2 linked regions of the Leptothrix cholodnii SP-6 genome follow. The protein of the gene in region 1 interacts with the protein of each later gene in a pairwise test. Links are inferred from orthologs where the notes say so. Each region holds a gene or a part of one and is shown on either strand. Other genes may lie near its edges.

Region 1 (3,308 bases):
GGCGGCTCGAGGTCAAGGTGCACATCGTCACTGGCTCGCAGAGCGCGGCCGAGAACATCATCAAATGCGTGCGGCGCTGCGGGCTTGAGGTCGACGCGCTGGTGCTCAACCCGAGCGCCTCGAGCCTGGCGGTGCTGACCGCCGACGAGCGCGACCTGGGCGTGGCGCTGGTCGACATCGGAGCGGGGACCACCGACGTGGCAATCTTCACCGACGGCTCGATCCGCCACACCGCGGTGATCCCGATCGCCGGTGACCTGATCACCAGCGACATCGCGATGGCCTTGCGCACGCCCACCAAGGACGCCGAGGAGATCAAGGTCGAGTACGGCGTGGCCAAGCAGCTGCTGGCCGACCCGTCCGAGCAGCTCGAGGTTCCGGGCCTGGGCGACCGCGCACCGCGCCTGCTGAGCCGCCAGGCCCTGGCCGGCGTGATCGAACCGCGGGTCGAGGAGATCTTCTCGCTGGTGCACCAGGTGATCCGCGAGAGCGGCTACGAGGAGCTGCTGTCGAGCGGCATCGTGCTGACCGGCGGCAGCGCGGTGATGCCGGGCATGGTCGAGCTGGCCGAAGACATCTTTCTCAAGCCGGTGCGCAAGGGTCTGCCGCTGTACGGCGGCGCGCTCTACGACATGGTGGCCAACCCGCGTTCGGCCACCGCAATGGGTTTGCTCGAGGAGGCGCGGGTGGCGCGCAACCGCGGCATGAAGGCGGCGCAGTCGGGCTCAGGCGTGGGCCTGATCGGTCGCGCCAAGGATTGGTTCCTCAAGAGCTTTTGACGAGGATCCGGATGGCATGTGTTTATCAAGCAAGAGGCCCGGTGATGCTGAACCTGCAGCGCACCTCAAGAGGCCACGGTGTCGGACGGTGCTCGCAGGCCGCCGGCACATCACGATGAAATTGGCAGTCGCCTATCTAGCAAGGAGAGTGGCATGGGTATCGAAATGATCGAAGAGTTCGACATGGGCACGCAGATCAAGGTGATCGGCGTGGGGGGTGGGGGTGGCAATGCCGTCGACCACATGATTGGCCAGGGCGTGCAGGGCGTGGAGTTCATCTGCGCCAACACCGACGCCCAGGCGCTGAACCGCTCGCAGGCGCATTCGCTGCTGCAACTGGGCCACACCGGCCTGGGTGCGGGCTCGCGACCCGACGCCGGCAAGGCAGCCGCCGAGGAGGCACAGGACCGCATCAAGCAATCGCTGCAGGGCGCGCACATGGTGTTCATCACCGCCGGCATGGGCGGCGGCACCGGCACGGGCGCGGCACCGGTGATCGCGCGCATCGCCAAGGAAATGGGCATCCTGACGGTGGGCGTGGTGACCAAGCCGTTCGAATTTGAAGGCAACCGCCGCATGAAGCAGGCCGACGCCGGCCTGGCCGAGCTCGAAGCCAACGTCGACAGCCTGATCGTGGTGCTCAACGAGAAGCTGCTCGACGTGCTGGGCGACGACGTCACGCAGGAAGAGGCTTTCGCCGAAGCCAACGACGTGCTCAAGAACGCCGTCGGCGGCATCAGCGACATCATCCACATCCCGGGCCTGGTCAACGTCGACTTCGAAGACGTCAAGACCGTGATGAGCGAGCCCGGCAAGGCGATGATGGGCACGGCCACCGCCAGCGGCCCGGACCGCGCCACCAAGGCCGCTGAAGCGGCCGTGGCCTGCCCGCTGCTCGAAGGCATCGACCTGTCCGGCGCGCGTGGCGTGCTGGTGCTGATCGCGGCCAACAAGCAGACCTTCAAGCTGGCCGAGAGCCGCAACGCGATGACGACGATCCGCCGTTACGCGGCCGACGACGCGCACGTGATCTTCGGCACCGCCTACGACGAGAGCCTGGGCGACGCCCTGCGCGTGACCGTCATCGCCACCGGCCTGGCGCCGGCGCGCCGCGCGGCCGCGCAGATCCAGATGGTGCAGCCGCCGATGGTGCAGCAGCGCACCGGCACCGACAACATCCCGGTGCTGACGCAGCCGGTCAGCGCGCCCGCCCATGCGGTGGCCTCGCCGGTCGGACTGGGCCAGGACTACACGGTGCCGAGCGTGTGGCGCACCAACCGCACGCAGGCCGCGGCCAAGGTCGACGCGCTGGTCAACAACGGCATGGAAGAGATCGAGATCCCGGCGTTCCTGCGCAAACAGGCCGACTGATCGCCGCATCAGCGGTCACGGTTCCTTGCTTCCCCGGCGCCCGCCCTGGCGCCGGGGTTTTTGCAATGGCAGCGATTGTCATCGGCCCGTCCGGCCACACCGTCCAGCAACATCGGCCCGCCTAAAATCGACGCATGCTCAAGCAACGCACCCTCAAGTCGCTGACCCGCGCCGTCGGCGTCGGTCTGCACAGTGGCAAGAAGGTCGAACTGACGCTGCGCCCCGCACCGCCCGACACCGGCATCGTGTTCCGCCGCATCGACCTGCCGCAGCCGGTGGACATCCCCGTGCGCGCCGAGGCGGTCTGCGATGCGCGCATGGCGACCACGCTCTCGCCCGGCGGAGACCCCGGCGCACCCAAGGTCAACACGGTCGAGCACCTGATGTCGGCCTGCTGCGGCCTGGGCCTGGACAACCTCTACATCGACATCACCGCCGAGGAAGTGCCGATCCTCGACGGCTCGGCGGCGTCCTTCGTGTTCCTGCTGCAGAGCGCGGGCATCGAGCTGCAGAACGCGCCCAAGCGCTTCCTGCGCGTGCTCAAGCCGGTCGAGGTGCGGCAGGGCGAGGGCGACCGGCTGGTCTGGTCGCGGCTCGAACCGCATCACGGCTACAAGCTCACCTTCGAGATCGACTTCGCCCACCCCGCGGTCGACCAGACCGGCCAGCGTGTGGTCTTTGACATGGGCTCGGGCCAGTACAAGCGCGACATCGCGCGCGCACGCACCTTCGGTTTCACCAAGGACCTGGAGCTGATGCGCTCACGCGGGTTGACGCTCGGTGGCTCGATGGACAACGCCATCGTGGTCGACGACTACCGCGTGCTCAACGCCGAGGGGCTGCGCTACGACGACGAGTTCGTCAAGCACAAGATCCTCGACGCGATCGGCGATCTCTACCTCTGCGGCATGCCGCTGCTGGCCAGCTACACCGCCTTCAAGAGCGGCCACGCGATGAACAACCGGCTGCTGCGCGCCCTGCTGGCCGACCCGACCGCCTGGGAAATCGTCACCTTCGAGGACGAGAAGCTCGCGCCGCAGGGCATGGCCGAACTGGCGCCGGCCTGGTGAGGGCCCGCCGGGTGTCGCGCGCATGCTGATCTTCCGCGCCCTCGTCCTGCTGCTGCTGGTGGCCGCGCTGCTGTGCATGGGCATGTAC
Region 2 (3,278 bases), 2.6 Mb from region 1 along the record:
CGGCGCGCAGCAAGGCTCCGGCGCTGGTCCGGGCGCCTTCGGCGGATGGCGTTGCCGAGGCCGGCGACTTCGGTTCACTCATCGAGTTGTCCTCGTTCAAAAGCCGCACTTTCCCGTGAACCGGGGAAGCGGGTGCGCAACTGGCTGCCGAACTCGTCGACCGCCGTCGGATTCTTGCGCTTGTGTTCGATGCGTGCGGCCAGCCACAGCGTCTCGGCGGTGGCCAGTTCGTTGGCCTGGTTGACACGCTGGATGTAGAAGCGCGCCCGATCGAGGTCGCCCTTGCGCAGCAGCACCTCGGCCAGGTTGAAGGCGGTGGCCGGGTTGCCTGCGTCGAGCTCGTAGCTGCGCAGCAGCAGGCGCTCGGCCGCGTTCAGGTCGCCGGCGCGGGCTTCGCAGACGCCTTGTGCCAGCAGGCTCTTGGTCTGTTCGCGGTATTGGGGGATCGCCAGTGCCTGCTCGAAATAGCGGCGCGCATCGGGGTAGCGCTGCTGCCGGCACAGGAACCAGGCGTAGTTGTGCAGCGCGTCGGCATCGCCGCCGTTGAGCGACAGCGCGCGCCGGAAGCTCTCTTCGGCCAGCGCGTTCTCGGACATGCTGGCGTAGATCAGGCCACGCAGGTTGAAGGCCGAGGCGCTGTTCGGGTCGGCCACCAGGGCGCGCTTGACTTCGTCGAGCGCCGTGCCGGCCTGGCCCTGGGCGAAATAGGCCGAAGCCAGCTCGAGGCGGATGCGCGAGCGCTTGGCCGCATCGGTTTCATCGGACGCCGTGACCAGATCCGGCCGCGTCGCCGCATTGCTGCTGCTGTTGACCGCGACAGGCTGGGAGGGCGCCGGGATGCGCGTGTCGCCCACCGTGGTCGACACCACCTCGGTGGTCGTGGTGCACGCCAGCAGCGTCGACGCCAGCAGCAGCGCAGCGCCGAGCCGGACACCGATCCGGGTCAGGTGCGCGCCGGTCACGGGCCGGCGCTCGGATGAAGCAGGTTCACGCATGCGGGTTCACCGGAAATGGGAGGAGCAGGCCACCGAGGGCACCGACAGCGCCAGCACGCATCAAGCGGCGTCGGGCTGGGCGGCCGAGCGGATCACGCGGATCGGCGAGCGCGTCATGCGCTCCTGGACGCGGGTGCGGTCCTGCACCTCGCCGGCGAGCTGGCCACAGGCGGCGTCGATGTCGTCGCCGCGGGTCTTGCGCACGGTGGTCACCAGGCCACCGTCGATCAGCACCTGGGCGAAGGCCTGCACGCGCTCGTTGCCCGAGCGCTTGAGGCCCGACTCGGGGAAGGGGTTGAACGGGATCAGGTTGAACTTGCACGGCAGGCGCCCGACCGGCCCCTTGTCGCCGACCAGCTTGAGCAACGCACGCGCCTGCTCGTCGCTGTCGTTGACGCCGTCGAGCATGCAGTATTCGAAGGTGATGAAGTCGCGCGGCGCCGAAGCCAGATACGCCTGGCAGGCGCCCAGCAGTTCGGCCAGCGGGTACTTGCGGTTGAGCGGCACCAGCACGTCGCGCAGCGCGTCGTCGCACGCATGCAGCGACACCGCCAGCGCCACCGGCAAATCGGCGGCCAGGCGATCGATCATCGGCACCACGCCGGAGGTCGAGACCGTCACGCGGCGCCGCGACAGGCCGTAGCCGTGGTCGTCGAGCATCACGCGCAGGGCCGGCAGCACGGCGGCGTAGTTCTGCAGCGGCTCGCCCATGCCCATCATCACGACGTTGCTGATGATGCGCTCGCTGGCCGGGCCGGTGGCCGCACGCGCGCCCACCGAAACACCCTCGGCGCGCTCGCGGCGCAGGCTGTGCTCGGCATACCAGAGCTGCGCCAGGATCTCGGCGGTGCTCAGGTTGCGTGAAAAGCCCTGGTGTCCGGTCGAGCAGAAACGGCAGCCCACCGCACAGCCCGCCTGCGACGAGATGCACAGCGTGGCGCGGTCGTCCTCGGGGATGTAGACGGTCTCGACGGCGTTGCCGTCACCCACGTCGAACAGCCACTTGATCGTGCCGTCGGACGAGCGGTGTTCGGACAGCACCCGCAGGGGCGCGATGCACGCCACGTCGGCGAGCTTGCTGCGCAGCGACTTGGCCAGATCGCTCATCTGGCCGAAATCGGCCGCGCCGCGCTGGTGGATCCAGCGGAACAGCTGGACCGCACGGAAACGCTTCTCGCCCAGCTGCTCGCAGTAGGCGGCCAGCGCGTCGAGGTCGAAATCGAGCAGGTTGACCGCGGTCATGGCGTGCCAGGAAGTAGAAGCCGGCTGCAAGGCCCGCCTCGAACCGATCGCGGCTCGAGGCAGCTTGCAGCCAGGGGTTCCTCAGCGGCTGTAGACAGCCATGCCGGGGAAGAAGAACGCGATCTCGACCGCAGCGGTCTCGGGCGCGTCGGAGCCGTGCACGGCGTTGGCGTCGATCGAGTCGGCGAAGTCGGCGCGGATGGTGCCCTTCTCGGCCTTCTTCGGATCGGTGGCGCCCATCAGGTCGCGGTTCTTCAGGATCGCGCCTTCGCCTTCGAGCACCTGGATCATGACCGGGCCGGAGATCATGAAGTTGACCAGGTCGTTGAAGAACGGGCGGGCCTTGTGCACGGCATAGAACTGCTCGGCTTCGGCGCGCGACAGCTGTGCCAGGCGGGCGGCAGCGATCTTCAGGCCGGCGCCTTCAAAGCGGGCGAGGATCTGGCCGATGACGTTCTTGGCGACGGCGTCGGGCTTGATGATCGAGAGGGTGCGTTCGATGGCCATGTTTTTCTCCTGAATTCGGGGATGGGGGCAAAGCCCGATATTTTAGCCTGCGAGGCCACCCGGTGCCCGGTGGGGGCCACCGGTGCAGCCAGGCCCTGCCGCATGCAGGCCCGGCAGGTCAGCGGCGGCGACCGCCACGGCCGCGGTTCGGACCGCCCGGCTTGTTGAAATAGGCATCGGAGCCGATGTAGCCGACCGAGGTCTGCAAGGGATCGGGTTCGCGCGGGCCGCCCTTGCGGTTGTCGCCACCGCGGCCACCCGGCACGTCGTCGCTCGGCCTGCCGAAACCGGCGCTGATGCGCTTGGAACCGGTGGCAAAACGGCGATCGAAGGTCTGCTCGAGCGGGTTCGGGATGTGCAGCGGATCGTCGCCGAAATCGCCGTCTTCGCGCTCGCGCGGCGGCTCACGACTGACGTTGCCGTCGCGCGCCGGGCGCTCGTCGCGCCACTCGGCGCCCCCGCTGCGCGGCGCGCCGGGCCGGCCGTCCGGACCGCGGCGCTCGAAGCCCTGTCCACCCTGCCCGCCCTTGCCCA

Evidence for each region.
Region 2: the proteins of ftsZ (region 1) and rlmN interact in binary tests that used the Escherichia coli proteins (3 or more experiments, as listed by UniProt). The link is inferred for Leptothrix cholodnii SP-6 from one-to-one orthologs.

Annotation. Positions count from the first base shown.
Region 1 is NC_010524.1:572,957-576,264, forward strand. Bases 49-3,041 are described here. They hold ftsZ (cell division protein FtsZ), read left to right. Parts: upstream 49-932; coding sequence 933-2,150; downstream 2,151-3,041. Other genes in these bases: ftsA (cell division protein FtsA), read left to right, coding at 49-779; lpxC (UDP-3-O-acyl-N-acetylglucosamine deacetylase), read left to right, coding at 2,285-3,041. In the rest of the region: more of ftsA, read left to right, coding at 1-48; more of lpxC, read left to right, coding at 3,042-3,220; LCHO_RS23605 (hypothetical protein), read left to right, coding at 3,243-3,308. UniProt on the Escherichia coli protein: Essential cell division protein that forms a contractile ring structure (Z ring) at the future cell division site. The regulation of the ring assembly controls the timing and the location of cell division.
Region 2 is NC_010524.1:3,159,266-3,162,543, forward strand. Bases 147-3,109 are described here. They hold rlmN (dual-specificity RNA methyltransferase RlmN), read right to left. Parts: upstream 2,238-3,109; coding sequence 1,056-2,237; downstream 147-1,055. Other genes in these bases: pilW (type IV pilus biogenesis/stability protein PilW), read right to left, coding at 147-995; ndk (nucleoside-diphosphate kinase), read right to left, coding at 2,319-2,744; rluB (23S rRNA pseudouridine(2605) synthase RluB), read right to left, coding at 2,863-3,109. Also shown: LCHO_RS14360 (helix-turn-helix domain-containing protein), read right to left, coding at 1-82; more of pilW, read right to left, coding at 75-146; more of rluB, read right to left, coding at 3,110-3,278.